4 regions of the Ammoniphilus sp. CFH 90114 genome follow, and region 4 is predicted to be linked to each of the others. Evidence: riboswitches for the same ligand, from Rfam matches in the RefSeq annotation. Region 4 holds a riboswitch; each other region holds the start of a gene.

Evidence for each region. Region 4 has a riboswitch for cyclic di-GMP ahead of EIZ39_RS13315 (sensor domain-containing protein). Riboswitches for the same ligand answer to the same signal wherever they lie in the genome.
Region 1: another riboswitch for cyclic di-GMP. It lies ahead of EIZ39_RS21005 (putative bifunctional diguanylate cyclase/phosphodiesterase); the one in region 4 lies ahead of EIZ39_RS13315 (sensor domain-containing protein).
Region 2: another riboswitch for cyclic di-GMP. It lies ahead of EIZ39_RS20640 (methyl-accepting chemotaxis protein); the one in region 4 lies ahead of EIZ39_RS13315 (sensor domain-containing protein).
Region 3: another riboswitch for cyclic di-GMP. It lies ahead of EIZ39_RS19450 (chemotaxis protein CheX); the one in region 4 lies ahead of EIZ39_RS13315 (sensor domain-containing protein).

Annotation. Positions count from the first base shown of each region.
Region 1 covers NZ_SDLI01000011.1:131,572-139,647, forward strand. Annotated here, with positions in the region: gene EIZ39_RS27895 (class D sortase) at 155-922, opposite strand; gene EIZ39_RS21000 (LPXTG cell wall anchor domain-containing protein) at 915-1,883, opposite strand; cyclic di-GMP riboswitch class I at 2,255-2,344, shown strand; gene EIZ39_RS21005 (putative bifunctional diguanylate cyclase/phosphodiesterase) at 2,420-5,188, shown strand; gene fabZ (3-hydroxyacyl-ACP dehydratase FabZ) at 5,259-5,699, opposite strand; gene EIZ39_RS21015 (DNA-directed RNA polymerase subunit beta) at 5,914-6,189, opposite strand; gene EIZ39_RS21020 (flagellar hook-basal body protein) at 6,202-7,014, opposite strand; gene EIZ39_RS21025 (flagellar hook-basal body protein) at 7,046-7,930, opposite strand; gene mreB (rod shape-determining protein) at 7,993-8,076, opposite strand, start outside.
Region 2 covers NZ_SDLI01000011.1:35,676-43,751, forward strand. Annotated here, with positions in the region: gene EIZ39_RS20635 (PucR family transcriptional regulator) at 1-621, shown strand, start outside; gene EIZ39_RS20640 (methyl-accepting chemotaxis protein) at 645-2,336, opposite strand; cyclic di-GMP riboswitch class I at 2,421-2,509, opposite strand; gene EIZ39_RS20645 (hypothetical protein) at 3,032-3,724, shown strand; gene murQ (N-acetylmuramic acid 6-phosphate etherase) at 4,003-4,905, opposite strand; gene EIZ39_RS20655 (ABC transporter ATP-binding protein) at 4,933-5,895, opposite strand; gene EIZ39_RS20660 (ABC transporter ATP-binding protein) at 5,892-6,863, opposite strand; gene EIZ39_RS20665 (serine hydrolase domain-containing protein) at 6,868-8,031, opposite strand; gene EIZ39_RS20670 (ABC transporter permease) at 8,044-8,076, opposite strand, start outside.
Region 3 covers NZ_SDLI01000009.1:164,623-172,698, forward strand. Annotated here, with positions in the region: gene EIZ39_RS19415 (NCS2 family permease) at 1-444, opposite strand, end outside; gene EIZ39_RS19420 (EcsC family protein) at 530-1,273, opposite strand; gene EIZ39_RS19425 (HD domain-containing protein) at 1,392-2,039, shown strand; gene EIZ39_RS19430 (MDR family MFS transporter) at 2,189-3,532, opposite strand; gene EIZ39_RS19435 (DUF2179 domain-containing protein) at 3,807-4,325, shown strand; gene yyaC (spore protease YyaC) at 4,329-4,967, opposite strand; gene EIZ39_RS19445 (cold-inducible protein YdjO-related protein) at 5,169-5,429, shown strand; cyclic di-GMP riboswitch class I at 5,563-5,650, shown strand; gene EIZ39_RS19450 (chemotaxis protein CheX) at 5,742-6,194, shown strand; gene EIZ39_RS19455 (methyl-accepting chemotaxis protein) at 6,222-7,931, shown strand; gene EIZ39_RS19460 (cation:proton antiporter) at 7,960-8,076, opposite strand, start outside.
Region 4 covers NZ_SDLI01000005.1:204,865-212,940, reverse strand. Annotated here, with positions in the region: gene EIZ39_RS13325 (leucine-rich repeat domain-containing protein) at 1-415, shown strand, start outside; gene EIZ39_RS13320 (sensor domain-containing protein) at 488-2,203, opposite strand; gene EIZ39_RS13315 (sensor domain-containing protein) at 2,200-3,939, opposite strand; cyclic di-GMP riboswitch class I at 4,098-4,180, opposite strand; gene EIZ39_RS13310 (alpha/beta fold hydrolase) at 4,292-5,287, opposite strand; gene EIZ39_RS13305 (methyl-accepting chemotaxis protein) at 5,434-7,095, opposite strand; gene EIZ39_RS13300 (MBL fold metallo-hydrolase) at 7,366-8,076, shown strand, end outside.

The sequences.
Region 1 (8,076 bases), on a different contig from region 4:
GAGATGCTCTTGTGGGATGTCGTGTTAGATTCCCTTACACAAAAATCTTGCGCCTTCTGATTATCATGTAAGGACATTCTCTCCATATCATGAAACTAACTAAAAAAAGTCTGATTCCCACATAGCTTGTGGACAATCAGACTCTTCTTCTTGCTTAATTTACTAAATCAGATATCAAAATATATCGCTGTGGAGCATCCCCAATATACTGAAAAGGATAACAGGTCGTGACTGTCAATACCGGTCCTCCAGTGGGAACAATCACCGTTTTGTCATGAGCTTCTACAATTTTACTTTCTCTCACTTGGTAGGTAAAAGTCCCAGCAAGCGTCTTGACCACAAACTGATCTCCTTTCTTGATTTTACCCAACTGTCTAAACACGGTATCTCGATGTCCGGATAAGACCGCATTGTCAGCTTCTCCAGGAAGGACACTATGAGCATAGTGACCAATTCCTTTTTCTAGCATCTCTTCATCGGCTCCATGAAAAATGGGCAAGGTTTGATTTAATTTAGGTATCGTCAATGTCCCTATTGCTTCTCCGACAGAAGGTCTCTCTGGGTATAAGACCTCTAGCTCGTTTGGAGAACGATGAACCTTGGGTGGAACAGACTCTCTTTGTGGCTGAAAGGCTTGGTGTTCTACGATAGGCTCGGGATCAGGTGGTAATAAAGGAATCTCTTCCTCTACTACATCTTCTATTTTCGGGTCCTCATTAGGATCTATTGGCTCAACAGGCTCATCCTCCACTTTCCTCTCTTCCACCTTATCCTCTATCATTATTTCATCCTCTATTTTCTTCGCGTAAGCTTCTACTTCCACCTTACCAAAGTGAATACGGAAGACCGACCATGCTGTGCAAATCACTCCAATCAGGATAAATGTCAAGCCAATCATTCGAAACAACTTATACTTATACAAGACCCTTCTTCCTTTTAAGAATATAGAACCCAACCATTAGACTTAACACCCCGATAAGAAGAATCAAATACTGATGAGTTGCCGTATTAGGCAGTGTGCCACCTTGTTCTGTCGGCACATGAATCGTGAGTGCTTCCTCCGCGTCTATTGTATCCCCATCTTCTAGTTTCATTTGAGCTTTTACATGATATGTACCTACCGGCGCATCTTCAACTTCAAGAATAACTTCTTTTCCGCCCTCAACCGAATAAGCTTTACCACCGAGGGTAAACTGCCAGACTCCCCTCACCTCTTCTTCTAAATCCACAGCAGCTTGAATAGTCACTTTGCGAGTTGAGGATACATCGGCCTTAAATAGAGTAATCCTGTTTACCTTTACTTTTGGCTTTTCTTCAACTCCTTCGCTCGACTCTTCTTTTCCATCCTGGTCTTTTGTATTTTTAGTAGAACCATCGTTATTATTGGATTTTTCGTTGCCTTGATCTTCATCCGTTTCTTCCTTTGATCCTTCAACTACCGCTGTACACCCTGGACCCATTACAGAAAACGAATTCACATCAGTTGCCCCTTTTACCGAAGCTGTAATTAATTCTTGCTCCCAATTTCCTTTGATGCGAATCGTGTACTCCACTGCCTCATCTACTTTTACGGGCTGTTCAAATTTAATTCCTACCAATCCCGATATCGGATCAGGCTTATTCTGAAGTTCGAATGCGTGCGATGCATCTATTACTTCAATGTCGGGACAGAGTTCTAGCATCCAATGGCTGAGATCAGGGCCCTTTCCTTGTCCTGTTACTTGATATGTCCAAACCGATTCATTCTTATCTGGGTCAAATGTTGTATTTATAAATTCCACTTCAAATTGAACATCGTGCTGTTCATTGGCTAATACTGAAACAGAATAAATAGAAAAAACAAATAAAAATAATAACGAGAGTTTCCCTAACTTATTTAACATCTAACAGTCCTCCATTGTTTAGTATTTGTAAAACAATACACCATCCAACATTTATCAAGACGTGTCTATTTCTCTTCTCCACCTTCCTTTTTCCACCGAACGTTCTTTTACTGAATTCATTATAACTAAAAATTACACGCGTGTTTCTTCTAGTTTTGTCGACCTATGACTAGTTTTCTTATCTGGTTAATGACAAATTTCAACCATACAAAAAACAACTTTAAACCTATATAGAACATGTCTTCTCCTTCATTTTTCTCATCCTGCGCTTATAGAAGCATCCACTTATTACCGTATTCCTTGTCGATTTTCCAATTGTTTTGTACTATAATAACAGTAGAAATAGCCCTTAAGAAGCATGACGATATACCTAACGACAAAGGCAAACCTAATCGAAAGATAGGGACGCAAAGCCACGGGTCTAACGTTTCGAATGAAACCATGATAGCCGGGTTGCCGAATAGCTAATAAAGATTGGCTATTCCAACTTAAGTAGTGGAATAGTCTTTTTTATTCTTACAATAGTAGGTGAATGTATGAGAGATTTCCGTCCTCAGGAAACAACCCTAACACAAGTTCTGTTTCGTACCGGCATGATTATCTTTCTTTGCAGTTTAATTGCCTTCTTTTCCATTTACACCTTAACTAAGAAAGAATTTGAGCAACGGATTAATGAGGAACTACTCTCCATTACAGAGATTATTAAGCAATCCATCGAAAGCACCCATGAATCAACCAAAACACTAGAGCATCTAGTCGATCTGCGCCTTTTTACCATTTCTGAAGTTATTGCAGAGGAATTAAAAGGAAAGAGAATTGATGAAGTCACTCGCGAGGAATTAATTGAAATTAGCAAAAAGTGGGGCTTATCCAACATTTCTCTACTTGTACTAGAAGAAGATGGCGACATCCCAGTTGTACAGTCCACAGATCCCGATGAGATTGGCCTGAATGCTAAGGATTGGGGGTACTGGTATACAGCTATTCTTGAATTATTTGAAGGGAAATCCATCTCTGTCAATAGGGGCTTTTCTCAACCTCATTACTGGATAGGCCCTCTATCTCTTTCGGAAGTCAATGACCATCACTATAAGTACGCCTATTACTATGATGGACAGACTGATTTCATGATCAATCCTTACATTAAGGCAGAAGATATCTATCAGTTCATGGATAAAAGTGGTCCTACTCAACTTATTAACAAAATTAAAGAAAGCTACAATCATACTCGAGAGATCGCTGTCATAAATATACCTGCTTATCTTAAAGAAAAACCTGCCAGAATTATCGAACCTATTACGGATAAACCGGTTTTGTATGGAACGCACGAATACATAACGGAACAGGATGAACTCATATTTAGAAACTCGCTTGAGGCCCCTGTGTTTGAACGTTTTTCATTTAAAAGGGACGAGGAAGCTCTAGAGAAAATCTTTGTTTCTCTACCTGAAGATCGATTATTAACGATTGTGTTGGATTTGCAGAGCCAGCGTAAAGTACAATCCTATCTCATCTGGGTTTTCTCAGGGTTTTATTTACTCGCTACAATGGCTATTTTTATACTAGGCAGATTAGTAGCAAGAAGACCTGTCAAGAAGCTACAAGCCGAGCGGGAAAGATTAAAGGTAGCTGAAGAATTTAAAAGGACAGCAGAACTGCTGCCTAGTGCCATCTATAAATGTAAAAAGGATTCGAATGGAGTTTTTGTTTTTACGTACCTTGAAGGAACAGTGACTAGCATGCTTGGACTCGGTACACAGAATGTATTAGATAGACATATAGAAGACATCTTGCCTAAAAGATTAAGTCATAACTTTATTACAGCTTTAGACTTGGCCTACGTTGAAGGAAGCTCTGATTTTACATTCACCCTTGGCAATCGAACCTATCATAGCGTCCTAAAGGCTGTCGTTGATCCAGACGACTCCACTGCCGTCTTAGAAGTTGCAGGTTATTCAATAGATATTACAGAACAGGTTAAAGCAAATGAGCGAATTCATCACTTAGCTTATTATGACTCCCTTACCGCTCTACCCAATCGCGCCTGTTTTTTGGAAACCTTAGACCTTGCGATTAACGAAAACAGCGAGAAGTGTTTATCCCTGTTGTTTATTGATCTAGATGGATTCAAGCAAATTAATGATACTCTTGGTCATAACCTTGGGGATATCCTTCTGCAGCAGGTAAGTCGCCGCTTACGAAGCGGCCTTGACAAGAGTGCCTTTCTGGCTCGAATGGCAGGAGATGAGTTCACTCTCATTCTAGAAAATTATCAGAGACAAGAAACGGAGGAAAGCTGCAAACTCATCATTCATGCACTGAAAGAGCCATTTTTAATAGAAAATCATGAAATTTATATTACAACAAGCATTGGGGTAAGCTTGTTCCCCGACGATGGTGAAGACTCTCAAACTCTACTCAAAAATGCGGATATGGCCATGTATGCGTCTAAACAACAAGGGAAAAACGGCTATCATTTCTATCAAGCAGAGATGAATGAAAAAAACGTATGCAAAATGAAGATAAGACACGATCTACACCAAGCCTTAATCCAAGGAAAGGAACTATCCCTTGTTTATCAACCACAGCATTGTTTAGAGACTAATCAAATCATAGGCTTAGAAGCACTTTTGAGATGGCAACATCCTACGAAAGGGTTTATCTCACCGGCTGACTTTATCCCTGTCGCTGAAGAAAGCGGCCTCATCGAACCTCTCGGTGATTGGGTTTTATACGAGGGCTGCCGACAATTTCAACAATGGCTTCATGCAGGAATGTCTCCCCTTCGTTTGTCTATCAATCTTTCCGCTCGACAGTTTAAACAGCGAGATTTAGCTGAGAGAATTGAGAAGACGTTAGCCGAAACGGGAATGGACCCAGCCTATCTGACTCTAGAAATTACAGAAAGCGCATCAATGGAGGATACCCTCCATACCATTCAAACACTGAATCAACTACGCAAGATTGGCGTGAAAATATCCATTGATGATTTTGGAACGGGATATTCTTCTCTGAAGTATTTAAAGGATTTACCGATTCAGCACCTCAAAATTGATCATTCATTCATATGGGAAATGAGATCGACAGACAGAGTAGCCTTAGCCATTGTCAAATCGATCATCGATCTAGCCCAAAATCTTCAATTGCGAGTCGTGGCAGAAGGGGTAGAGACGAAGGAAGAACACGATTTATTGCTAGAGATGGGTTGTCACGAAATACAGGGATATTACTTTAGCCGTCCGATGATGCCTGAGCAGATATTCGACTTTGTACAGGAGAAAAACAGCCTACTAGTACATGATTAATGGTTATAAAAAAGGGATCTTGTCTAAATAGACAAAATCCCTTTATTCTCTCTAAGATAAGTTGAATCTCTTACTTATCTGCTTTAGAATGACCGATGGCAAACATTAATTCTCCTTCAACTGCCACCTTATCCCCTAAGCGCGCAACCGCACGTCCCTTCCCAATACCTCTACGAAGTGTGGTCATCTCCACTTCAAGCGTCAAGGTATCCCCTGGGCGCACCTGCTCCTTAAATCGAACTCCGTCAATTCCGGCAAAAAAAGCAATCTTCCCCTTATTTTCTTCCATACTTAATACGGCTACAGCACCAACCTGTGCTAAAGCTTCCACAATGAGAACCCCTGGCATAACCGCATATTCGGGAAAGTGACCTTGAAAAAACGGTTCATTCGCTGTCACATTCTTGAGTCCAACCGCGCGCTTGCCTACTTCAAGCTCTAATATCTTGTCCACTAATAAAAACGGGTATCGATGTGGAATAATTTCTTTAATCTGTTCAATATTTAGCATGTTCTAGCCTCCAATATTTAACTACATAACAGAACTCGACAAAAGCTACACTATAATTAACCTCCCAAGCCGGCCGGCTAACGGGGTTAACATACGGAGCACAGCCCCCTGTGCTCCCATGATTCTCAAACAAAATTATATCCTACATTTACCAAACTTATCAATCCGTATGACAATAAAGAAAAAAGAGTAGCTCTAGGCAAGCATACCCTTTTTAAACCGTCTTAAAGACCAGATCATAAATATGTTTATACGTCTCAATGTCAAATACGTCTGACATCTTACCTTTCCCAACCATTGTATACCCTACAGCCAAACCTCCTGTTAAAGAACCAAACAAAAGGACAATCGTCATTAGGAATTTTAAGTACCATGGAATGGATCGGCTCTTCTTCGCCTTCTCTGTTTTCCTTCTTTTCGCCTTCTGTCTCGTTTCCTCTCCTGTGGTCTCTTCCTCAAGAGAAACAGCCGTTTGTCTTTGCTGTGGCATCTTCATTACTCCCTATCTACCATAGATATTATTGATGGTCTGACCCATCTCATCAATGAGTTGCAAGGCGCGAGAATTAAATTGAAAATGGCGCTGCACCTCAATCAATGTGGACATCTCCTTAGCGAGGTCAACATTAGAGCCTTCTAAGAAGCCTTGTTTGACCAACACTTCACCTGTATTTCCAACTTGTTCGACTTCCACTCCTTCAGGAGTTGCATAAAGGTTCTCACCCACCTGAACCAACGCTTGTCGATTAGGCACTGTAACCAAGCTCAATTGAATTCCTGCCTCTATCTGATTGTTGGGATTGGAAATTTCTACATAGTTGATTATTCCTCGTTCATTTACCTGCACTCGGTATCCATCGGGTATCTCTATAGTCTCTTGATTCGCGTCCAAGACTCGACGTCCATCAGCCGTACCCAAAACCATTCGTCCATCCCCATTATTCATGGGTTGGAATGCCCCGAGTCGAGTGAGATGGGGTTCACCATTCTCTCCTTGAACTTGAAAAAAAGCACGCCCCTGAATGTAAAGGTCCGTCTCTACATCCGTTTGAACAGGAGCTCCTGGATGCATGTTGTAGCGATGAAGGTTAGCTAACGCCCCCATTCCTACACGAAGATGCAAGGGAGTGAGGCGTCCTTCTTTTGAAGGTTCTTCCGGTGTAACCTTATATTGTTGGGCTAAAACGGATCCAAAGGATACTTCTTGGGCCTTATATCCATGAGTATTCGTATTAGCTACATTATTCCCAATGGAGTCCATCTTTAATTGCGCAGATCGCATTCCGCTTACTGCATTAATCATGGAAGTGTACACTTTCCTCACCCGCCTTGCTTTAAAATTTATATTATGTTAATCGGGAAGATTCAAATAACCGATCTAGAGTCTGATTGTACGCGGATAGAACACGCTGATTACTCTCTAAGGATCGAGAGGTTTGCATGAGTTCCACCATGGTTTGTTGTACATTGACGTTGGATCTCTCAATAAATCCTTGGCGCAGACGAACGAGTGGAGCTTCTGCTATCGCAGGTTCGCCTTGACCTTGCCAACGAAAGGCCCCATTTTCCGTCTTAATTAGATCATAGGGGTTGTCTAACTGAACTACTTGTAATCGTACGGAATAGATTTCTTCATCTGGTTGGCCTGGGTTTCGAAGTCCCGTATAGGCTTGTCCATTCTCATCCCACAGGTACCCTTGATCATCAATTCGATATTGATCTGAGGTAAGGACAATCGAGTTCCCCTCGGTATCAAGCACTAAATGCCCATCAGCAGTGACCAACTGATTCAAGGAGTCCAGCGTAAAGCTTCCATTTCTCGTGTATGACTTCTCTCCATTCCTCTCCACGGCAAGAAAGTGGCGAGGCTGAATCATCGTTCCGTTGACTTCCACAGGCTGAAGATGGTCATCGACTAATGCCACATCAAACGAATTTTGCGTTTCTTGCAGATCGCCCTGTCGAAAATTCGGAATCAATTCTTGTGTATACACGCCTTGAGCCAGCTTGCCAATCGGATGCTTCTGCATACCCATAAGAGGAGCATTCGGCGGAATGGGCGACTTCGTTCCATGCACAGCGGATAGAAGATATTCTGGAAAAGAACGAAAAACCGCATCATCCGTCTTGTATCCAGGCGATTGGCTATTAGCTAGATTATTAGTTAAGGCTTCCGAACGGCGCTGATTAGCCATCATTCCTGAAGCAGCAGAATACAATCCCCGAAGCATATGAACTCACCCTTCCCGTATGTATGGTATTCCTATTTTAGCATATCTTGTGAACCTGCGCCTTATATGTATCGACGTTTTACTCTGTCTAAGTTTTCCAGCATAATGCCGGTTCCCTTCGCGACACAAAACATCGGTTCTTCTGA
Region 2 (8,076 bases), on a different contig from region 4:
CTTGTTCAACAGGTTATGCGAGAAAGAAACAGACAGTTCATTTTGCGTAATAAATTAGATGGACTAGTGGTTCTCACGGATATTGTAGAAAGCTTAGGCCAGACGGCAAGAGTCTACTTATTGGACTTGGCTCGTGAAGTGGAATCGCTGTGGAAGGAGTACTTTCCTCGAAGCCCACTTCGCATTGGAATCGGGCGCAATTACCGTGACATTCAGTACTTGGCTAAGAGTGCAAGAGAAGCGCAGTATGCCGTGACCTTTTCCCGCTTGCTGCTGAAACCTAAAACTATCGTACATTATGACGATCTAGGACTTTATCATTTATTAATTCAGATGAAGGAATTAGGCGTTGATTTGAAGGAGTTTTACGAGGCCAACCTGGGGAACTTAATCTCTATGAAACGCCAAGGCGTCGATCTCATTATGACGTTAGAAACGTACCTTTTAAATAATCAAAGTATTCATACGACAGCATCCGAGCTGTATATCCATCGACACACTTTGAAATATCGCCTGAACCAGATCGAAAAGAAAACCGGACTCGATCTTGCCTCTGCAGATGATCGTATGAAATTGCAGCTCGCCATCATGGCTTATAAATTATTAAATACGGGAGAGTGAATTCGATTCACTCTCCCGTCATTTTATAGCTTGAATCTTCCTACCAACTGATTTAGACCATCGGCCATATTCGAAAGGGACGATGCCGAAGACGTAATTTCCTCCAAGGACGCTAGTTGTTCTTCCGTAGCTGCTGATACCGTTTGCGTTCCAGATGCCGTTTCTTCGATCACTCTCGAGATGGTCTCGATATTTTCCACCACATGCTGTGCCCCCGTCGTCATGTCCTGAATTGCACTCGATACTTGCTCAATCTGCTCTGTCACGTGAACAACAGCCTGTTGAATTTCGCTAAAGGAGTCTCCCGCATGATTTACCACTTGAATTCCCTGAGTAACCTCAGCGGTAACCTTCGACATGGATTCCACGGCCCGACTTGTTTCCTCTTGAATCTGCTGAATCAAATTCGAAATCTGTTGGGCAGAGGTACCTGATTGTTCCGCGAGCTTTCGCACTTCATCTGCTACTACTGCGAACCCTCGTCCATGTTCACCGGCACGAGCCGCTTCAATGGCAGCATTCAATGCCAAGAGATTCGTCTGGGCAGCAATGCCAGTGATCACCTCTAAGATCTGTCCGATCTCTTGAGAACGCTGACCCAATCCCTGTACAAGACCCGCTAATCCATTCACGTTTTGTTGAATCGAACTCATTTGACTTTCTGCCACCTGAATAGATTCAATCCCTACGTTAGCCTTATTTTTCGTGGAGGCAACCGACTCTGTAACTCCTTGCGTATTCACGGAGATTTGACTCAGACTAGCTGACATCTGATTAATAACAGAAGAGGTTTCCTCCATTCCTTTCACCTGGTCCTCTGCTCCCGCAGCGACTTGCTCTGTCGTAGAAGCAATATGCTCCGTGGCACGGTTCGTTTGCTCGGCACTTGCAATGAGCTCCCCGGAATAAGCATTCACCTGTTCAGATGAGGACGCTATCTGTTGAATTAAGTCTCGAAGATTGTCAACCATTTGATTAATGGCTAAAGAAACCTGCGCTACTTCATCCTTACTATGTACTGGCAGGGTTTCAACCTGAAGGTTTCCTTGGGCAACTTGATGAGCAGCCATGGTAACCTGTTGTAAAGGTCTGAGCTTACGATTCAAAATAAAGAGCGAACTCGTTACACTAGCAATGATGACAATAAACATCAATACCGTCGTCAATAGGAGAAGATTCATCTTCTGTTCTGCTTTTTTCGCCTCCTTATTGGCCCAGTCTTCAAGTTGCTGCTGGAAGTTGGTTATAGATTGAGCCATCAATAGCTTCGTATTTTTATAGTCGCTTCCATAAACCAACTCTCTAGCCTTAACAAAGGACTGCCCCCTCACCGCTTGGATCGCTTCCGCTTCAAGACGGGATAAGGCGTCTGCATGTTCCCCTGCCTCTTTAACCAGAGCTACCAGCTCCTCCGGGGCCTTCAACTCCAAAAGCCTTCCTGCCACACGCTCTCTCGTTCTTGTCTCGTTCGTCTCTGTGTAATAGTTATCTAAGTAAACTACCTCTGCGTACTGTACATAACTTCTGATTTCATTTGTAAGAAACTCTGATGCCACGAACAAGTCAAAACCTAATTGCTTAAATTCCATCGCGTTCTGATCCGCTTGCCTCTGTTGCTGAACCCCACTATGCAACAGATACAAACTTCCAAGTGTGACAACCGATAATACGACAATCACCATAATTTGAAGCTTCATCATCCTAGAAATGGTCATACCTGTCCTTCCTCTCTATATAGAAAATACAGACAAAAAAAACTGCTCGTAAATACTTAAAGAGCAGCTTCATCATCCTAGCTACTCGGCAGCCTGGCGATCATAGTCACAAAAAGGACCTTAGACCCATAGCTTTGCGTCTCTACCTTTCGATAGATTTGCCTTGATCGAGTTGAAGTTATATTCTATTTCTACCATTTCTCGGGATTCTTTACAATTTAAATTTACTTCACTAGTTCTTCCGTACTACGAAATTCCTGAACTGCTCCGTCTGGCCAACAGCGGCGTGGTCAATCATACGAACCACGTACACGATATAATCACATAGCGAGTTGCTTCGACGCCCATCAAAATACTTAGGCCGCCTATAATAAAAATAGACCACCTACTCACCATCACATCGACTCCTTGCTAGAATTCGGGCTCGAAATATGTATAAAAATTTTGTAGAAGATTGACGAAGAGCATTATCCAAAACTAGGTATGGTAGAGCAGGAGACCCGCTGATCATAACCTTAAGTCGGCCGATCATCATCCTCTAGTGCAAGCGAGGTGCGTCATGGAAAGAGCAGAATTGTTTTCCTAAATAATTTCATTCCTAAGGGATATGAAGAGCAATTAATGGAATTAGTTGAACCGTAAACGACCCAATTATGTTAAAATAAGGGCATTATTCCGTCGGAAAGGACCGGTACATGCCTTTGAAGAAATTGATTTGGATTTCTATCCCTATTGCCCTAATCGCCATTGTACTTTTTTCATACTCCTATTATTTTAGTCCAAGCCCTGTGCCCGAAGTACAAGAATCTGATCCGAATTCCCTTTTCGCAGGAGATAGCAGCAGTCTCGACTGGCTCAATGACCCAGAAATTAAAGCCGAGCCTGTGGAGGAGCTAGCGGAGGAGTCAACGGAGCAAGCCTCACCAACGCCTGAAGCGGAGTCGGCCGTTCCAACCGAGCAGCCCGCCCATTCGGATCCATCTGAGCCTAAGCCAACCGATGCCTCACCCACCCCTCCATCTTCTTCTCCGGTTGCCACTCAAACCGACATTCTAGAGAAGTACAAGGGGAAGTTTAAGGCACTAGAACGATCTTATCAAGGAAAATTAAAGGGGCTCATTGAACAAGCGAAGCAAGAATATATAGCCGTCAAAAACGGACAGTCCAATGAATCCAAAATCTCACTAGCTTCTAAATACTTATCAAAGGCCAAACAGTTAGAATCTACAGCGGACAGCCAATTTTATCAACTACTCGGACAAATGGAACAAGACCTCATAGCAGCTGGACACTCGACATCGCTTATAAAGCAAGCAGAAACCGAATACAAGGCTCGAAAGAAAAACCAGCGAGCTGCTTTGATGCAGAAGGTAACAGAGAGTATGTAGGAAAAAAGGGGCCTGAGCCAGCCCCCTTTTTGTATGAGAAGTAGGCGGAGAAATTCCGCCTATTTTTCAAAAGTCCGATTTTCGAGTGGATATAACGGAACCGATTCCGCTTATTCACCCAAAACCCGCCCAAAGTCAAGTATTCGGAGCCAATAAGGGAACTTTCTCCCCCTATTTCCGCACTTTTTCACTCGAATCTACTAATAGCGGAAAATACTCCGGTTATCCTCCAGCACCAGCACCAGCCGAGCTCTAGCTCCAGCCAGCGCCGCACCCTGCTATCCTTGCGCAATCGCCTCACGCACACGTCCTCTGGTCTGCTCCAACAACTCAACCGCCGCATCATAGCTCAATCCCGTTTGCTGCATAACGATGGCGATTCTAGCATCTCCACCAGACTGCTCCGAAAGCACCGAAGCTTCCTCATAAGACACTCCCGTCACTTCCATGATAATCCGTTTCACGCGCTCCCGCAGTTTATGATTCGTCGCCTGAACATTCACCATCCAGTTGCCATAGACTTTCCCTAACCGAATCATCGCTCCTGTCGTCAGCATATTCAAGACCATCTTCTGGGCCGTTCCGGCCTTGAGACGAGTAGAGCCAGTGACGACCTCGGGTCCGACCACCACATTGATCGCAACATCAGCTTCCCCCGTCAACACCGAAGTGGAGTTGCAGGATAGAGAAACGGTAACCGCCCCGATCTCATTGGCCGCCTGCAACGCACCTAGAACATAAGGAGTACGTCCGCTTGCCGCAATCCCTACCACCACATCGCCCGACTTCACGCCGTATTTCACGACATCTTCTTGCCCTAATTCCGGCAGATCTTCAGCACCCTCAATCGCTTCGACTAAAGCCTTACGCCCTCCTGCAATGACGCCCTGCACAAGAGAAGGCTCCGTACCGAACGTCGGCGGGCACTCCGAGGCATCCAAGACACCCAACCGGCCGCTGGTCCCTGCACCAAAGTAAAACAAACGACCGCCTTTTTCCATGGATTCAACAATCAGATCTACCGCTTTGCCAATTCGCTCCAGCTCTTTCTCTACCGCATATGCCACCGTTTGATCCTCACGGTTCATTAATTCAACGACTTCACGCGTCGATAAGGAATCTAGATTTTGCGTGGCTTCATTTCTCATTTCTGTCGTTAAACGATTTAGTTGATCAATCATGTTTCCCTCATCCTCTCCTTCCAGTCCTTACAAATGACAAGAAACGAAATGTCCTTCGTCGGTAATCTTCAATGTAGGTGATGTGGTTCGACAAATGTCCATGCAGGAGGGACAGCGCGGGTGAAACGTACATCCTGAAGGAGGATTAGATGGACTTGGCAGATCCCCTTCGAGTAAAATCCGCTCCCTCACCGCATCAGGGTTAGCCACGGGTACAGCAGACAACAGCGCCTTGGTATAGGGATGTTTTGGAGCTCGGTATAAGGCCCCTTTCTCTGCTACCTCCACCACTTTGCCAAGATACATCACAGCTACACGATCCGAAATATGTTTGACGACACTTAAATCATGCGAGATAAAAAGATAAGTGAGTTTAAAATCCCGCTGCAAATCCTGCATGAGGTTCAATACCTGGGCTTGAATGGAAACATCCAATGCCGAAACCGGTTCATCCGCCACAATCAGCTTCGGCCTTAAAATAAGGGCACGGGCGATCCCAATTCGCTGTCTTTGTCCCCCAGAGAACTCATGGGGGTAGCGATCAAGATGCTTGGTGGTCAGTCCCACGATCTCGATCATTTCCTCTACCTTCTTGCGTCTCTCCGTCGGAGTTCCTATACCGTGAACGATTAACGGATCCATTAGAATCTGGGCAATGGTCTTGCGAGGGTTCAGCGAAGCGAATGGATCCTGGAAGACGAACTGGACATCCCGACGCATCTGTCTCATTTCTTCTGGGGAAAGAGTCAGGATGTTCTTTCCTTGAAACCACACTTCCCCTTCCGTAGGCTCGATCAGACGGGTCAGGCATCGGCCCGTGGTAGATTTTCCGCAGCCGGACTCTCCAACAAGACTCACCGTTTCCCCTTCATAAATGGTTAAATCCACGCCATCCACGGCTCGCACCGTTTTCGTTTTCCCCCAGAATCCGCTTGTCGTGGCAAAATGCTTCGTTAAAGCTTTCACTTCTAATAGAGGCTGACGACTCATGCTTTCTCCTCCTCCACCAACACGCAGCGTACGCGATGCTGCTCGGTTACAGAAATTAACTCCGGCGCTGCCTGATGACAGCGATCGGTTGCCCACTCACATCGCGGGGCGAATCGGCATCCTTTAGGCAGATCGCTTAGTAAAGGAACCGTCCCTGGTATCGCTTGTAGACGATCCTGGTCCTCGGTAAAGTCCGGCATCGATTTCATCAATCCGATCGTATAAGGATGCTTAGGGCTTCGGAACAAGGTTCGAATATCTGCTTCTTCCACCACCTGACCGGCATACATCACGATGACGCGTTCGCACATCTCGGCCACGACGCCCAAATCATGGGTGATCATCACGATAGAGGTCCCATTGTCTTTTTTCAGCTTTTTCATGAGCTCTAAAATCTGAGCCTGGATCGTAACATCCAAGGCGGTTGTCGGTTCATCGGCAATGATGAGCTTCGGCTGACAGGCCATCGCCATCGCGATCATGACGCGTTGCCTCATCCCCCCAGATAGCTGATGAGGATACGAGGAGAAAATTTCGTCCGCACGCGGGATTCCCACGGCATTTAACAGCTGGATGGTTCGTTCCTTGGCTTGCGCCTTCGACAGACCTAAGTGATTGCGCAGGGGCTCGGAAATCTGTTTTCCGACCGAATGAAGCGGATTAAGAGAGGTCATGGGTTCCTGAAAGATCATGGCCACACGATTTCCCCGAACCTTTTTCATTTCCTTTTCACTAAGTGCAAGCAAGTTCTTTCCTTCAAAAGCAATTGTCCCATCGGTCACGGCATTCTTACCGAGTAATCGCATAATCGATAAGCTCGTGACACTTTTTCCACATCCAGACTCTCCAACAATCCCCAAGGTTTCCCCAGGTTCAAGCGTAAAATCTACCCCATCAACAACCGTAATGGAGCTTCTGGATTGCTTGAACGTCGTTTTTAGATTTCGAACTTCCAGTATCGGTGCCATGAATCTATTCCCCTCCTTTCTGCTTTCCCAGTCCTACACAAGCAAAAACCCGATTATGATGCATATGGCGCCAACGAATCATGCCGTCCTTGACCTTGGGATGAACACGGTTCGTCAGGGTGACAATCGTCGTTTGACGTTCCGGATCATGCCAGATGGAGGTTCCCGTAAACCCGGTATGACCAAAGCCCGAAGCCGATACCAGATCGCCTCCGCTGCACCCTCTCGCTTTTTGCTCCTCATTACCCCCCATCACGGAATGCTCCCAGCCCAAGGCTCTTCGAGGGGCCAATTCACCCGATTGGCATTGAATGGCGAAATTCCGCAACAATGGATCCAGTAATACACCAACGGGATCGGACCATAACTTCATATAGGAAAGCAGATCCCCTACAGTAGAAAACAGTCCCGCATGACCGCTTACACCGCCTAAGCCGTAATAAGCATTTCCATCATGAACCGTCCCTTGAATGACCCTTTTTCTCCAAGGCACGCTCCTCCATTCCTCCTCCGTAAAAATCAGGGAACCGTCCGGACGATCCTGCAGGTAATTCCAAGCCATCTGCTTCTCGTATTCATTTCCTTCTTCTGTAGGAGCCACATCCCACTCTTTCTGCACACCGTAGCCTGTGTGATTCATGGAGAAAGGATGGAAAATTAATCTCTTCGCAATCTCCTCCAACGGAAGATCCCAAATTCGCTCTAAAATAAAACCTAACAGCATGAAGCCAAGGTCGCTGTAAACGACTTGCTTGCCTGGCTCCCCAATTAAGGGTTCCTTCCCAATCGCTTCGATATAAGCTTGCCGCCCCTGACACGTGATAAAAAATGGACGCCACGCAGGAAGCCCCGATGTATGGGTCAACAGATGATGAATGTTGATTTGCTCTTTTTTCACCCGATCGAAGCCAATCGTAAACTCCGGAATGTGTCTGGCTACCCGATCAAATAAGGAGAGCTTCCCGGCCTGAACACTCAGAAGAATGGCAGGCAGCGTGACCACGACCTTCGTTAAGGAAGCCACATCAAACACCGTATGTTCCTGTACCCCTTTCATGGCCAAGATCGGAGCATCGTCCTCTCTCTTCAGACCTGCAATCGCCGTCGGAAAGAAGCCTTGCTCTATCCCATTTGCCAAGCTTTCTTCAAGTACTGATCGTTCGTTCATGAGTCTCCCTCCTTATTTGCTGCGGTGGCGAGGATCGAGCAAGTC
Region 3 (8,076 bases), on a different contig from region 4:
CATTTTAAGCCCAATAAAGGCAATGAATAAACCAATCCCTGATGTAATTCCATACTTCAAGGCACTAGGAATGGATTCAATTAACGTTTCTCTTAACTTCGTGAAACTAAGCAGTATGAATATAAGTCCTGATAAAAATACGGTTCCAAAAACCACTTGGTAGCTTACACCTTGGGTAGCCACCACGCTGGCAAAATAAGCATTCATCCCCATACCCGGTGCAATTGCAATCGGATAGTTAGCAAAGAAAGCCATATACAGGGTTCCTACCACGGCTGCAATAATTGTCGCCATAAATACCTGTTCAAACGGAACGCCAGCAGATGATAATATCGCTGGGTTGACGATCACAATATAGACCATGGTCAAAAAGGTCGTAATACCGGCAACGACCTCAGTTCGCACAGTCGTATTCATTTCCTTTAAGCGAAAAAACTGTTCCATCTTTGTTTATTGCCCCTTCTTTTTGAATTAAGAACAGTTTTTACTATAACCGATACTATTATGCTTGCACAAGAACCGTCTACCTTTACATCAAATTGCATTCTTGCATATATCGCAAGCGATAAACCTGTTGGGCTGTTACAGCCAGATCATCAAGGATCGATCGATTAGCCCACGCTCCAACAATCGCACCAAGTCCCGGGATAACCTGAAGCATTTTTCGAAGTTCTATAGACTCACGATACTCTGCATAAAATGTCCGCCAAGCCATCACATCTTCATAGGTTGATCTGCTTATTTGTTGCTTTCTTTGTGGCCATTCCTTTAGGTCTTGATATATTTTCGCTCTGCTCACATCTCCCGCATAGGCTAGTTGAAAAACCTTAATGATGAACATTCTTTCTTCAAAGTCCTTAATATTATATCCGTAAATATTGGATAACTCCTGTAGGAGCTTAAACTTAATCGCAATAAACGCAGGAAAATCAACGGCAGATAGCATAATTCCTCCGGCCCCTGTTCCGGCTCCTTCCACCATTGCAACTTTCTTGTAGATCTCGATCGCTTCTTGGGCTTTCTTATCCCGCATGACAAAGGAGAGATGCGCGTATTCGTATTCTTGTTTTTGAGGAATAAGGGATACACCGCTTGCAATGGATTTCACCATCCCCTCCACGGCCTTGGCTAGCTTTTCGTGGACGACCTCCGGAATGAGCGAATCCAATTTTTTTTGTAAAGCACGACTCCACCGATCGAAAAACCACGTAGCCGTCTGTTCTTTTTCCCACTCTTTTATTTGACTGTATATAAATTGCTGGTACTGATCCACTCTCTTGCCCTCCTCCCCTCATTGTTATTTTCATACGCGGAAAGCCTGTACAAGTTTCAATCGTTCTTTTATTGTTGAAGATAGTGATGTCATTATTTTCAACGGAGGACCTGAGTCTATGAACAAAGAAAAAATCTTACAAGCAGCAGTTAGCTTTGCACGCCAAGAATTAGAAAAAGACGCTAGTGGACATGATTGGTGGCATATTTATCGTGTTGCTCAAACCTCAAAAACCATTGCCAAAGAAGAGAGAGCCGACCTTTTCATCTGTGAACTAGCTGCGTGGCTCCATGATATTGCGGATGAGAAGATTACAGGAAATGAACAAGCAGGTTTGGAAAAAGTTAAAACATGGATGCAGGATCAAGAGGTAGATGAGCCAACTATCGAGCATGTTATGGACATTATCTCCTCCATGTCTTTTAAAGGCGGTGGAAAACCACCCATGCGATCGATAGAAGGTCAGGTTGTCCAGGACGCAGATCGATTAGATGCTATCGGTGCAGTTGGCATTGCTAGAGTGTTTGCCTATAGCGGTGCAAAAGCTCGTCTCATCCATGATCCGGAGAATCGCCCACGTGAAAACATGACATCTGAAGAATATCGACAAGGAAAAAGCACAGGAATCAATCATTTTTATGAAAAACTTCTCAAATTAAAAGACTTAATGAATACCGATTATGCTAAAAAATTAGCAGAAGAACGACATCAATTTATGGTTTCTTATCTAGAACAATTCTACTCAGAATGGGAAGGAAAAGCCTGATAAAGGTTTAATTAGTCAATTAACTTTCTCTGATAAATCACCAATATCTTTCAAAAAAAAACAAATCAAAACAGACCCTATCACCATGCTTTACAGCATTACGACATTAATTAACAAAGGCTGCCTTCCAGACCAAGGCAGCCCTTCTTCTATTGATTGTGTTCTAGATGCTTCTCCATAGGTATCTTAGATGTTGTCCATAGACTTACAGATGTGATGAGCAGTGCAACGATAAAGACAATCCGAAAACAATCAATCAATTCCATGCCGCCTTGAGCAAGGTTCAAAATAGCTCCCACAATAGCAACACCTACTGTTGTTCCTATATTACGTGAAAAAAGCTGAATGGAAGTGGAGACTCCTCGCTCTTTCCAATCGACGGCTTCTTGAACACCAATCGTAAAGGCCGTGACTGAAACACCGAATCCTAATCCCAAGATAAACATGACGATAAGTAACAGCGTATAATTTAGAACCGAAACAAATAAGGCAAGGATACTTCCCCCTACTAACAGCAAAACAATTCCAGTTAAGATGGCTTTCTTATACCCAACTTTTAATATAAACTTCCCAGCAGGAACAGCACCAATGTTCCAACCCAAAACTTGCCCCATAAGAATAAGACCGCTGGCCAAGGGACTGTAGCCTAAGACATCTTGTGCCAAAAGGGGAATGAAAAAAGGAACGACAAACAGTCCCATCGTTACAATCATTCCCGAAACATTTAACCATAGGATTAATGGATTTTGGAACATTTCAATCCGAATCAGCGGGAATTCTTTTGTTCTTTGATGATTGATAAATAAGACAAATAAAATCGCACTGCTGATGACTAATCCAATAATCTCCAACCAGTGTTGCGCTAAGGTAGCAAACAAGAGCGTTCCAATGGCGATAATAAGGAGCAAAGCCCCAAGATAATCAATGGATGTTTTCTCACCTTCCCCTTGCTCCTCGAAAGCAAGCGTAAATCCAATCATCGCAAGAATTCCCACAGGGATATTCAACCAGAAGATCCAACTCCAATGAGTATTTTCTATAATCCAACCTCCTACAACCGGACCGGCAATCCCTGCAACCGCCCACATACTGCTAAATAAACCCTGAATCTTCCCTCGATTCTTAATATCATATAAATCTCCTGCAATCGTAACGGTAAGTGGCAATACTCCCCCGGCACCTAGACCTTGAATCACTCTGAATAGAACCAACTGCCACATGGTGGCTGACAACGCACAAAGAGCTGAACCAATAAGAAAAAGTCCAAGGGCAAACAGGTATACCTTCTTTCGTCCAAATCGATCAGCCAGTTTCCCATAGATTGGTACCGTAATTGTACTTGATAGCATATAGGCGGAAAACACCCAACTATACAGTTCAATATCCCCTAAGATCTTCTGGACCTCAGGCATTGCTGTACTCATGATCATCTGGTCTAAGGCGGCTAGAAGCATCCCTAAGGTGATACTTGCAACAACAACTCCTCTTTTCACATTTCCCCTTCTCTCTGCCGATCATTTCTTCCCATTATAATGGAAAGCTAAAGATAAGAAAACGTAAACGTAGTTCATACCAAGCTGTATCATCTTCCTTTACCCACATAACCTTTTCAGTTATTCACAAGTTATCCACAGAAAAATGTGGATAGTATGACATCCGACTTTCATCGACAATTTCCTCGGAAATAACACATTTTCCAACATTTCCATGCGATTTGGCTTTTTAGCTCATGTATGTTACCATAAGCCCCTAAAGGAGGGAAGAGTTATGGATGGTTTAGGTATTATTGCAACTATATTTATTATTAATATCGTTTACGTTTCCTTATTTACGATAAGGCTTATCTTCGTCATGAAAGGACAACGACTTCTTGCTTCCTTCTTAAGCATGATTGAAGTCTTTGTCTATCTGATCGGTCTAAATATTGTATTGGCTAATATCGACAAACCGCTCAATCTATTAGCTTACTGTATCGGTTGGGGAACAGGGGTTTATTTGGGAAGTAAGATTGAAGAATGGCTAGCCTTAGGATACGTCACCATTCAAATTGTCGTAGATTCTTCAGAGACGAACTTACCGTCTGTATTAAGAGATAAAGGATACGGAGTCACAAGTTGGCTTGCAGAGGGGAAAGATGGAAATCGCATTACCATGCTCGTGTTAGCCAAACGAAGCAATGAAAAAAAGCTCTTGAATGCCGTAGAGCAACTGGCACCAAAAGCTTTTGTCATCTCGTATGATCCAAGATATTTTAAGGGCGGATTCTGGACCAAGCGATTAAAATAAGATCTACCCAAGTAAAGGGGAATAATATTCCCCTTTTAAATGTTTAAGGTAAGTGATAACCTCCACATCCTCTTCGAACACATTAACCGTTCTCTGTTGAGGGATGGGGAAGCGTTTCATAAGGGCGGAAGACAACGTGATGACCATCGGAATCACAAGGGACAGGGAAGTTTGGGAGAGAATTTGACTGTCACTCTTCCAGTCCTTCAAATTCACGACTCCGAGAATTCCGATATCCCCTACTCCCGGCAGGTCCTTCCCTATTCCTGCGCCAGGACGAAGGGGACCAGAGAAGACGGCAAAACTTTCTATATAAGAAAACGTCCCTAGAGCAGCGTCAATGGCAATAACAAACTTACCCTTAGGAATCTCATTCCATTTTTTCGTTATATTCTTGGCATCAATGGGATCATGGATTGTCCCATACACATTCTTATATCCATTCGACTTGAGATAGGAACCCACTAAAGGGCCAAAACAATCCCCACTGACACGGTTGGTCCCAATGCAGAAGAAAACCACATCATCCCTGTTCAATTGAGAAGGAATAACTTCGGCAAAAGACCTGAGAACATCCCATTCCGTCTTGTTAATGGATTTTGTTTTTCTTTTTGGAAATATCTTCCTTAATAACCCGAACAACTTCACTCTCTCCTAACCTAAATTCCGCTTTCTTCTATTCTACCATTTTTAACTCTTACTAACACATGTGTTAGTAAGAGTTCATCTTTTGTTCAAACTTATATATTGTTGGAATTAACTGTATAGTCGCTTTCTGACTTTCGGAGGAGATAATATGGATGTTCCTTGATATTTAAGCTCCGAAGAAGGGTGGAATCGGTAATGTCTGAAAACCAAGAGCATCAACCATTGGTAACCGAGTCAGAACATATCCAAGCGCCTGAGGCTGATACACCAACCGAGGTTTGGGAATGCGAAGCTAACGAATGTAAAGGCTGGATGAGGAAGAACTATTCTCTAGATACCACGCCAAACTGCCCATTATGCCAAACCCAAATGAGGTCCGGAACACGCATGATCCCCCAATTGAAGAAGGAGTTACGACGTCGAGGAATTAACTTTGCCAGAAGAGTACGTCACTAATTAAATTAGCTGTGCCTTTAGTCCTAAGAAAAGGCGCAGCTTTTTTCATACTAGTAAACCATTGTGATGAATTTTATTGAAAATTTGCAACGCAATCGGTAAAATAGAACTACTATTATAAGTTAGATAATGATCAGATAAAAGGCAAACCTATTCGAAAGATAGGGACGCAAAGCCATGGGTCTACAGCTCATTAGAGCCACGATTGCCAGGTTGCCGATAAGCTCAAAATTCAAATTGTGCTGAACGGCTATTCTTTTTAAGAATAGTTTTTTATTTTTTCTTAAGCTGACAGAAAAGAGATGATTAACCATGACCATTAGTGGAAAGAACGCAGATATTGTCGAAACCCTCTTCCACGTTGTACCATCCGTCATACCTTTCCCAGTTTCTCTTCAACAGCCTATCAGCCTCATTCCTTCCATCCTTCAACCAGAATGGGGGGTTTTAATTGGAATTACCGGCGATATACGTGGTCGGTTGCTAGTTAAGGGAACGTCGCAAACCTTTGGTTTACTAGGCCAGAATTTATTCGGAATGACATTAGAAGGCCCAATGCTAGAATCTTTTACAGGGGAATTTGGTAATATGATCGCTGGGAATCTCTCAGCGCACATCTATCAGTTGGGCTTCACCATTGACATTACCCCTCCTACTCTCATGATGGGTGAATCGAATTTCCAGGATTCTGACCATGGCTTTAGTATTCCTATTGAGATAGAACAGGTTGGCAATATGGATATTGCTTGGCTATTACATAAGTAAAAATGATAGAGAGTGAGGTAGATCTATTTGCAATTTCTTTATAATATGCGCATCTCAAGGAAACTACTCATTGTTTTCAGCGCAATCTGTCTAATTATGGGAAGTGTCGGCTACGTTGGTCTTTACTACCTCTCTGAATCCAACTCACAGCTGCGCTCAATGTACCACGAAAGATTTTTGCCTGTGATTCAACTTATGGAGGTTAATAAGGCCTTCTCGGAGAATACTGTCATCCTCATGAATGCTGCAAGCATAAGACAGAGTGCAGAAGCTTTGAATACTTCTATCGCCAAGAATCTCGAAATTGCAAAAGAAAGCATTGAAGCTTATAGCCTATTAGACCTAACTAAAGAAGAGCAAAACCTCCTCAGCAGTTTGCAGACGCTCATGATCGCTTATGAGTCCAATACCCTTCAAACGATTGATATTGCCGCTTCAGGTGATCAAGCTGCATTGGCCATGAGACTTAATGGTTCTTCCTCTCAGAAGAAAGCATTAGAAGACACCATTAATGCCCTCGTTGAAATCCAAAGCAAGAAGTCTGGTGAATTGTATGAGCTCTCTGATCAGCAATATGTTGAAGCAAGAACTATTATTCTAGCAATGGTTTTTGGCGGTATTATACTAGCTATCCTGTTTGGTACGATTCTAACTCGCATCATCGTTAGCCCCATCAACCAAGTAAAAAACCGTCTCCAAGAAATGTCCAATTCAGGAGGGGACCTCACACAACGAATTAAGGTTACTACCAATGATGAAGTAGGCCAATTAGCACGTGAGTTTAACTCTATGCTCGACAGTATAAGAAATATTATCCAAGAAGTGCTTCATCATGCCAAGCTGGTTACAGCAACCTCAAATGATCTTACCGAGAGAGCTGTTCAAACGAGCCAAGCCAGTGAACAGATCGCAACTGCAGTAAAACAGATTGCCTCTGGTGCTGATACTCAAGTTCAGAGCATAACAGAAACATCTGTCTCTATGAACCAAATGTCAGCTGGTGTTCAACAGATCGCAGCGAATAGCCTAGAAGTAGCGGCAACGGCTAAATACACCACACAAATCGCTCACACAGGTAGAGAGACGATCGGCCATTCGATGGAAAAAATTGAAACGGTTACAACAACGGTTGTTCAGTCGGCAGACATGATGAAGATACTTGGGGAACGCTCTCAGTCGATTGGACAAATTGTGGATGTTATTACGGGGATCGCTAGTCAGACCAACCTTCTTTCTCTGAATGCGGCAATAGAAGCCGCTAGGGCTGGTGAACAAGGTCGAGGATTTGCGGTTGTTGCCAACGAAGTTCGTAAGCTCGCCACGGAATCCGCCCTTGCGGCCCAACAGATCTCTGAGATGATCAAGGAAATTCAGACCGAGACAACAAAGGTTGCGGAATATATGGTGAAAGGGACATCCGAAGTTCAGCTTGGGCTTGCTGCAGCCAAGGAAGCTAGCAACTCCTTTCAACAGATTCATGAAGCCATTGGAGTCGTGACCAAACAAATTACAGAAGTTTCAGCCGCCACCGAGCAGATGGTTGCAGGAACGGAGGATGTTCTTTACTCCATCCAAACCATTGTAAACGTAGCAGAATCAGCAACGGACGAAACAGGAAAGGTGCATCATTCCGCTGAAGAGTCCCGAACCTTGATGAATCAAATCGTATCCTCTGCAAGTTCCATGACGGCTATCGCCCAAGATCTGCAAAAGTTAGTTGGACAATTTAAAGTATAAAGGCATCCAGTCGGATGCCTTTTGCTTTTTAACCCGGTACTTTAATTTTTTGTTTTCCCTTCTTGGGATCTCCATAAATAAGATTCGTAATACGTGGAGCAAACTGAAATAGGAAAATCCCAAGCAACGCACTTAACAATATAAA
Region 4 (8,076 bases):
CATTGACCTGGGTGATGAGAAGATAAAATATGATGGGACACAGAAACAAAGTGTTCAAGGAGAGATGCCTATTGATATTCTTCTAAACGGCTATCCTCAACATTACGATCAAACACCGGTCATGATGAACAACCGAACCTTGGTACCTCTTCGAGGCTTATTCGAAGCTTTGGGTGCAGTAGTAGAATGGGATCCAACGACAAATACGGCGAAAGCAACTAAAGACTCAGATGTCATTTCCATAACCATTGGTAGTCGACAAGCTAGCCACAATGGCAAAGACGTCATATTGGATCAAGAAGCGAAAATGATAAATGGCCGAACTATGGTCCCATTAAGATTTGTAAGTGAGAGCTTACGTGCAACTGTAAACTGGAATGGTGAAAGTAAGACCATTAGCATAGACACGAAATAAAATATATAAAAAATGATAAGAAGGGTTTCTTCCAAAACAATGGGAAGAGACCCTTCTTGAGTTGCAAACATCTCATAAACCCATCAATACATCTTCCATCTCTTCTACCGTTAAAGGCTTATTAAAATAATAGCCTTGCGCTTCTGGGCATCTCTGCTTCACAAGGAATAATAGCTGTTCTTGCGTTTCAACCCCTTCGGCAATTACATTCAAATCCAGACTAAAGGCCATCGCCATAATGGCTTTTACGATGGCGGCGTCATCGCGGTCAGTGTGGATGTCTCTGACAAAGGATTGATCGATTTTCAGCGTATCAATGGGAAATTTCTTAAGATAATTCAAGGAGGAATAGCCTGTCCCGAAGTCATCTATTGAAATTTTTAGTCCGAGTGCTTTTAACTCTTGAAGCGTTTGGATGGTTAAATGCACATTGTTCATACTAATATTTTCTGTTATTTCTAGCTCTAAATATTGTGGCTCTAATCCCGTAACTTTCAAAATACCGCAAATCGTATCGACTAAGTCTGGTTCTTTGAATTGTCTTCCGGATAGATTCACGGATACTTTCAGAGGAGGGTAGCCCTTGTCTTGCCAAGCCTTGGTCTGAGCACAAGCGGTCTGTATGATCCATTTTCCAATTGAAACAATCAACCCGGTTTCCTCAGCTAGCGGAATGAATTTGGTGGGAGAAATTACGCCCAGCTGTGGATGCTGCCAACGGATCAAGGCCTCCACACCGATGATTTTTTGGGAATTGATATGAATCAACGGTTGATAGTGAAGCACAAATTCTTTTTTCTCCAATGCTTTTCTAAGCTCATTTTCTAATGTAAGTCGTTCTAAAACCTGTTGATCGAGTTTCGATGAATAAAATTGGTAGTTGTTTTTACCGAGATCTTTAGCATGATACATTGCTGTGTCCGCATTCTTCAAGAGATTTTCTACATTATCGCCATCTTCAGGGAACATGCCAATTCCAATGCTTGGGGTCACAAGAATCTCATGACCATTAAGAACCATGGGCTGAGAGATCATGTCAATGATTCTTCCAGCTACAGTCGCTGCACCAGTCGAACTTGTATTCGCGAGAAGAATGGTAAATTCATCTCCTCCTTGACGAGATACGGTATCCCCTTCTCGAATACAGGTGAGCAATCGTTTAGAGACCTCCTGTAGCAATTGATCTCCAGCGGTGTGTCCAAGGGAATCATTGATGATCTTGAAGCGATCTAGGTCAAGGAACAGAACGGCGATCGGTTTTTTCGTTCTTTTGGCTTGGTTTATGGCTTGCGTCAACCGATCATAGAACAGAGTCCGATTCGGCAAATCGGTTAAGGAATCAAAGTAGGCCATCTTCTTAATCATTAGTTCCGCTTGCTTACGCTTGGTAATATCGGCAAAAAGAGCAACTCCACCACGTATATCCCCTTGTTTATCATATAAGAGCGTAATGGACAGGCTTAAATCAATAGTCGATCCATCTTTCCTCGCTCTCCTGATTTCTACATCGGTCAAAGCATTTCCTTGCAGCAAAAGCCCCAATAGATTGCTAAATTCATCCGCATTCGTATCTTCAGAAAACAGCGGGTTCGGTTTATTTAGCACTTCTTCTTCCCGCCAACCCAGCAACTTCTCGGCAGCCGGATTCCACATGTTCACATGACCATCATGATCAAAAGACACAATTGCTAAAGGAGACGATTTAATAAGAGCTTGGAGAGTTTCGGTCGTTTCCCACAGTTCCTTCTCGCCGACTTCCAATATATAACTACCATTATCTTTTATCATCCTACAATCCCTTTTGGAGCCTCAATCTTCCTTTTTACCTTTAGAACTTCTTCAATCTCCCTCAAAGGTAAAGGCTTGGAAAAATAGTATCCTTGCATCACATCACAGTCATGTTTACGAAGAAAGGCAAACTGTTCCTCGGTTTCAATCCCCTCCGCAATCACTTGCAAATCTAGTATTTGAGCAAGTTGAAGAATTGCGATGACGATTTCTCTTTCACTAGGACTAGATTCGATTTCCCGAATAAAAGACTGATCAATTTTCAAGATATCAACAGGAAACTTCTTCAAATAGCCAAGGGATGAATACCCTTTTCCAAAATCATCAATCATAATTTTAATCCCCATGTTCTTCAATTGTTGAAGGGTCGCCAGGATTTCATCCGTATTTTCCATCATATCCGTTTCTGTTAACTCTAGTTTTAGGTATTGGGGCTCTAAACCCGTTTCGTTAAGAACATCAGATACAAGTTGAACTAAATTGCTCTGTTTGAATTGCTTAGTAGATAGAATGACCGATACGGATATTGGAGGATATCCTGCATCTTGCCATGCCTTGTTCTGCACGCAAGCGGTATAGAGCACCCAAATCCCCAATGGTATAATATGTCCGATTTCTTCAGATAAAGGGATAAAATCCGCAGGAGGAACTAGTCCTAAGTCCGGGTGGTTCCATCGCACTAGCGCTTCTACACCCGTAATCTCCAAAGTCTTGCTGTCATATTGAGGCTGGTAATAAAGAACGAATTCATTGCGATCCAATGCTTTATGTAATCCGTTCTCTAATACGAGTCGTTCAAACATCCTTGCATTCATTTCAGATGCATAGAACTGGTAGCAATTTCCTCCCCGCTCTTTCGCTTTATACATCGCAGAGTGGGCATTTTTCAGTAATTCTTCTCTCGTATTTCCGTCAAACGGATACAAACTGATCCCTATGCTAGCCGTCAAACGAAATTCAAATTCCTCAAAGTTCAAAGTCTCCGATAATTTATCCAGAACTCTTCCAGCTACTCTACCGGCATCTTCTACTCGGCCGACGTCCGAGAGTATAATGGCAAACTCATCTCCCCCAAACCGCGAGATGGTATCATTCTCGCGTAAGCAGAACTTGAGCTTATGAGCCACTTGCCGCAAGATTGCATCCCCTTTATCATGACCGAGAGGATCATTGAGATGTTTAAAGCGGTCTAGATCAAGAAAGAGAACCGTCACAATGGACTGGTTTCGTTTAGCATTGGAGAGGCTTACACTTAAACGGTCATTAAACAGCATTCGATTAGGTAAACAAGTGATATGATCCTGGTAAGATAAATAATGAATCATCTCCTCTGCTTGTTTTCGCTCAATAATATCATTCACGATCGCGAGTACTAAGCTTTGATTTTCCTTTTCAATTAAATACAACTGAATTTCCACAGGATAAACCGTAGAATCCTTCCGAAGCAGGGATGTTTCTAGTGAAACAACGGTTTGCTTGCCAGAAGTCAACGGATCAATAATTCTTTGAAACTCTTTTTCTGTCAGTCTCGTCATGACTTCCACAGGGCTCATATCAAGAAGTTCATCTAGGGTATAACCCAAATTCTTTGATGCAACCGTATTCACTTCAACAAATTTTAGTGTACTAGTATCAAAAAAATAGATTTCACGAGTATCGTACATGATATTTAAAAAGTGATCATATAGAACTTTCGTGGTTTTCCGTTTGTCTATCACTCTATCTCTAGGATCCATTTGTTGTTATTCTCCATTTTCAAAAATTATAGATACCCTAACGCGATAGGAAACTATTACTCCATACCTACCGTTACTTGGATAACTAAAAAACCACTTCAAAAATGAAAGTGGTTTCCCCATATCATGGTTTTATATCCCATATATGAATCGCCAATTTCGGTAACCCAGCCACCATAGGGGGTCCCTTAGGTCTGAGGCTTTGCGTCCCCATCTTTCGATGGGTTTGCCATTATCGCTCTGGTTAAATTCGTTACTTTAGTCCTTTATATAGTCTTTTAGAACTAAATTATGATATTCTTATTATGACAATTTTAGTCAATAATTTCAATAATTTATCAAAAACTTTGCCTTAGAAGGCTACAGATGTTTCTTTGATTGTTTTTAGCAATTCACAAAACTTGCCTGGCTCTTCAAAACAAGCCAGATGACCCGATTCTTCGAATATGACGAGTTCCTTTTTAGGGGCTTTTAGTATTTCAAAATATTGTGAAGTGCTTTCCAGAGGAACCAGCCTATCATGCTTACCCGCTATAAAGTAAATCGGGACATGTACTTCTATAATTTTTTCCCTTAGATTCATACTTGACCACTCTTCCCACAAAGTATCAATGGAGAAGGTGAATCCTTTCATAAAATTTATTTTTTCTTTAAAAGTTAACTCAGAACAAAAGATGCTCGCAAACTGAATGAGGTGTGTACTTTTTTTATAACTAACCCCTTTATACTTCGTAATTAGTCCTCTTTGCCTAACTAAATCTTTCGTATTTTGGTAAGAACCGTTAATGGGCCTTCCCATTGTTGTTAAATCTTCTATCGCTTTTTTGTCTCCCCGTTCTTTTGCTATTTGTAATGTTGTTTCATAGCATGCTAATTCCTCTTCTGCACGGTAGACTACTTGATTAATTCCAATATAAGCCTGAACAAACTCAGGATATCTATGTAAAAGCAACATCCCCAATACACTACCAAAGGACTGTCCTGTTAAGAACACTTGTTTCTGTTGGAAACGATGTAACGCATAAGAGATGACTTCCTTTGCGTCTTCTACAAGTTGGTTCATATTCATCGTCTCTTGAGGAATATTGGGATGATAGGACTTCCCTGCCCCTCGTTGATCCCAATTGATAACGACAAAGTCCTTCTCTAAATCGCTAAGATACTTTCTGAAATTACCTGTTTGAGATCCCCCTGGACCCCCATGTAGATGAAACAGTATAGGACTAGTTCGATCTTGACCTCTCATCACCACCCACTGTTCCGTACCGTTAATATTTAACTTCTTCATCTCAGCTATCCCTTTTTCAGTCTTAATCTCGGTTGTGAATCCTCCGATTAATGATCTCATCGAATCCTCCTCTAATCCTCTTATTGGAAAAACTACAATAATCAAATCCTATCCATATATATCGTTTTATTCCAGTAAAGATTGAAAAAGCCAGTCTATACACGAATATCAAGTAATAGACTGGCCTCGGGAGAGAAATGCTCCCTCTAATGCTTAAATTTAATAATAAATCCTTTAATTTCTTCGGACAACCTAGCTAATTGATCACTAGAGTCGGCTACACTTTCTATGGCACTCACTTGTCCCTCTATGGTAGTAGAAGCAACCTCCGTACATGCTGCATTTTCCTCTGAAATGGCAGACAAGTCTTGGAAGATTTCAATAATATCTTCCTTCTTATCCTTCATTTGACTAGAAGAAGCATTCAAATTTTGAATAACACCCTGCATCTTATCAATCGCTTCTGCAATACCGATAAACTTATTACTTACTGTCTCCACACTATGGGTTTGTAAAGAAATGATTTGATTCACTTCTTGCATGGTGTTTACAGCATGTTCAGTCTTTGATGTTAATTCAGAAATAATATTTGCGATCTCGTTGGTAAACCCATTGGATTGTTCAGCTAACTTCCGTATCTCATCGGCAACAACGGCAAACCCTTTTCCAGCTTCACCAGCTCTAGCTGCCTCAATAGCGGCATTGAGTGCTAGTAGGTTCGTTTGGTTAGCAATATTTCCTATCATCTTGCTGGCTAATTCAATTTTCTCGGCACTTTCATTCGTAGTTAAGATAATCTGATTTACTTCATGGGTTGCACTTATGGACTGACTGGAGCTTTGCATTAATTCCTTAAGAGACACAGAGCCTTCTTCTTTTAATTGATAGACATGATCGGTCGCCAGATTTAGTTCTCTTACACATTGTTGATCTTTCTCGATATATTCCCCTAATTCACTAAGTTGCAATGTACCGACTTCAGTATCCTCTGCTTGCTTTTTAGCTCCAACCGCTATATCTTGCATAATTTTTTCGATCTCTCCCGCTCCGGCAGCCGTTTGGTGACTGCTGCTTGCTAAGAGTAGGGAAGATTTCTGTACTTCCTCTGAACTCCTTGCAATGTCTTCAATTAAATCAATGAAGTTACATCTCATTTTTTCGAGTGAATTCCATGCCTCACCCAACTCGTCTTTTCTCTTCGTAAAGGCTACTTGATTGTTCGACACATCTGCGGATAAATCATAATCGGCCAATTTATTAATCTTGCTCGTTAAACTTTTAATCGGGCTGATGAGCAAAGACCGGATAAAGAACACTAAAAACACAATAGACAGGATCATAACAACAATGAAAGACATGGTAATTTTACTTAAGCTTTCCTTTAGTATACTGTCCACGGTTTCTGTATCTACAGGCAGACCAATGTTTAAGGCACCAATGAGTTTATCTTCTTTATATAAAGGAATCAGGATGTCGAGCACAAGAGAGTCAGTCACACTATAGTGGAAAAAATCTGCATATTTTTGACCTCCCTGTGCCGCTGCTTTACTTCCTTCATCATCTAAAGTAATTCCAATCCTGTCTGGATTCGAATGGGCTACAGCCGTTAAGTTTGAATCAATGAATAATGCATAGGCTAAGTTGTTCTCTTCTGCAATTTGGTCAATCAATTTTTGTGGATCGTTTATATCAAACATCTGACTATACAAATTAACTAGCTTTAGATTATGATCTTTCCATTGCTCGATCACTTCATCTTTAAGCAATTCCTTTATAACAAAAGACGTTGATATAAAAGATAGAAAAAGTATGATGGCTAATAAGCCAATAATTTTGGCAGATAGACTTTGTCCGAATACCTTCTTCATTCCATTTCCTCATTTCATTTTTATCTACTTTATGGTAATTGTATTTTTCTCACATGTACTATTCTGAAACTATCCCCCCTTTATGTCATTCTACATAATATCATATGGTTTTTTAGGAAAAAAGATCTAAAATGACTAGTATTTTCCTGCTTAAATTTCTTTAAACCTAGATGAAAAAAGCCGATCAAAACATAAAATCTAGTTCTAAACCATTCCACTTTTTGTTATTATTCTATTGTAATTACAATATCTAGTAAGGGTGGGTAAAATTTGAATCATTATATATGTGAAACATGTGGGGTTCAATATGAAGGCTCAATAGAAGAACCAGAACAATGCATGATTTGCAACGAAGAAAGACAGTATGTAAATCCGAACGGGCAATCTTGGACAACATTAGGAGAGATGGTGCAAGCTGGGTATAAAAACATTTTTCATTTAGAAGAAGAAGGTTTGTACAGTCTGAAAACAACTCCAGAATTTGCAATTGGTCAAACAGCTTATATGGTTCAAAGTAATGGCTTCCATTTATTATGGGATTGTATCTCCTATCTTGACGAAACGACGATTAAACAGATAAACGAATTAGGAGGCATTCAAGCCATTGCTCTGTCTCATCCTCACTATTACTCTACACAAGTGGAATGGGCAGAAGCGTTTAATGTACCGATCTATATTCATATTGATGATCAGGAATGGGTCATGAGACCAAGTGAAAAAATTCGCTTTTGGTCAGGTGAGTTCTTGGAATTACATAATGGTATCGTAATCCATCGTCTAGGAGGACATTTTAAAGGTGGATCTGTACTAGAATGGAAAGATGGAAATGGGAAAAAGGGCATCTTGTTATCGGGTGATGTCATTCAAGTTGTTGCAGATCGTCGATGGGTTAGTTTTATGTATAGCTATCCGAATCTCATACCACTGCCTGCTTCCAAAGTACAGGAGATTGCAAACATCGTAAATGATTTGAAATTTGAT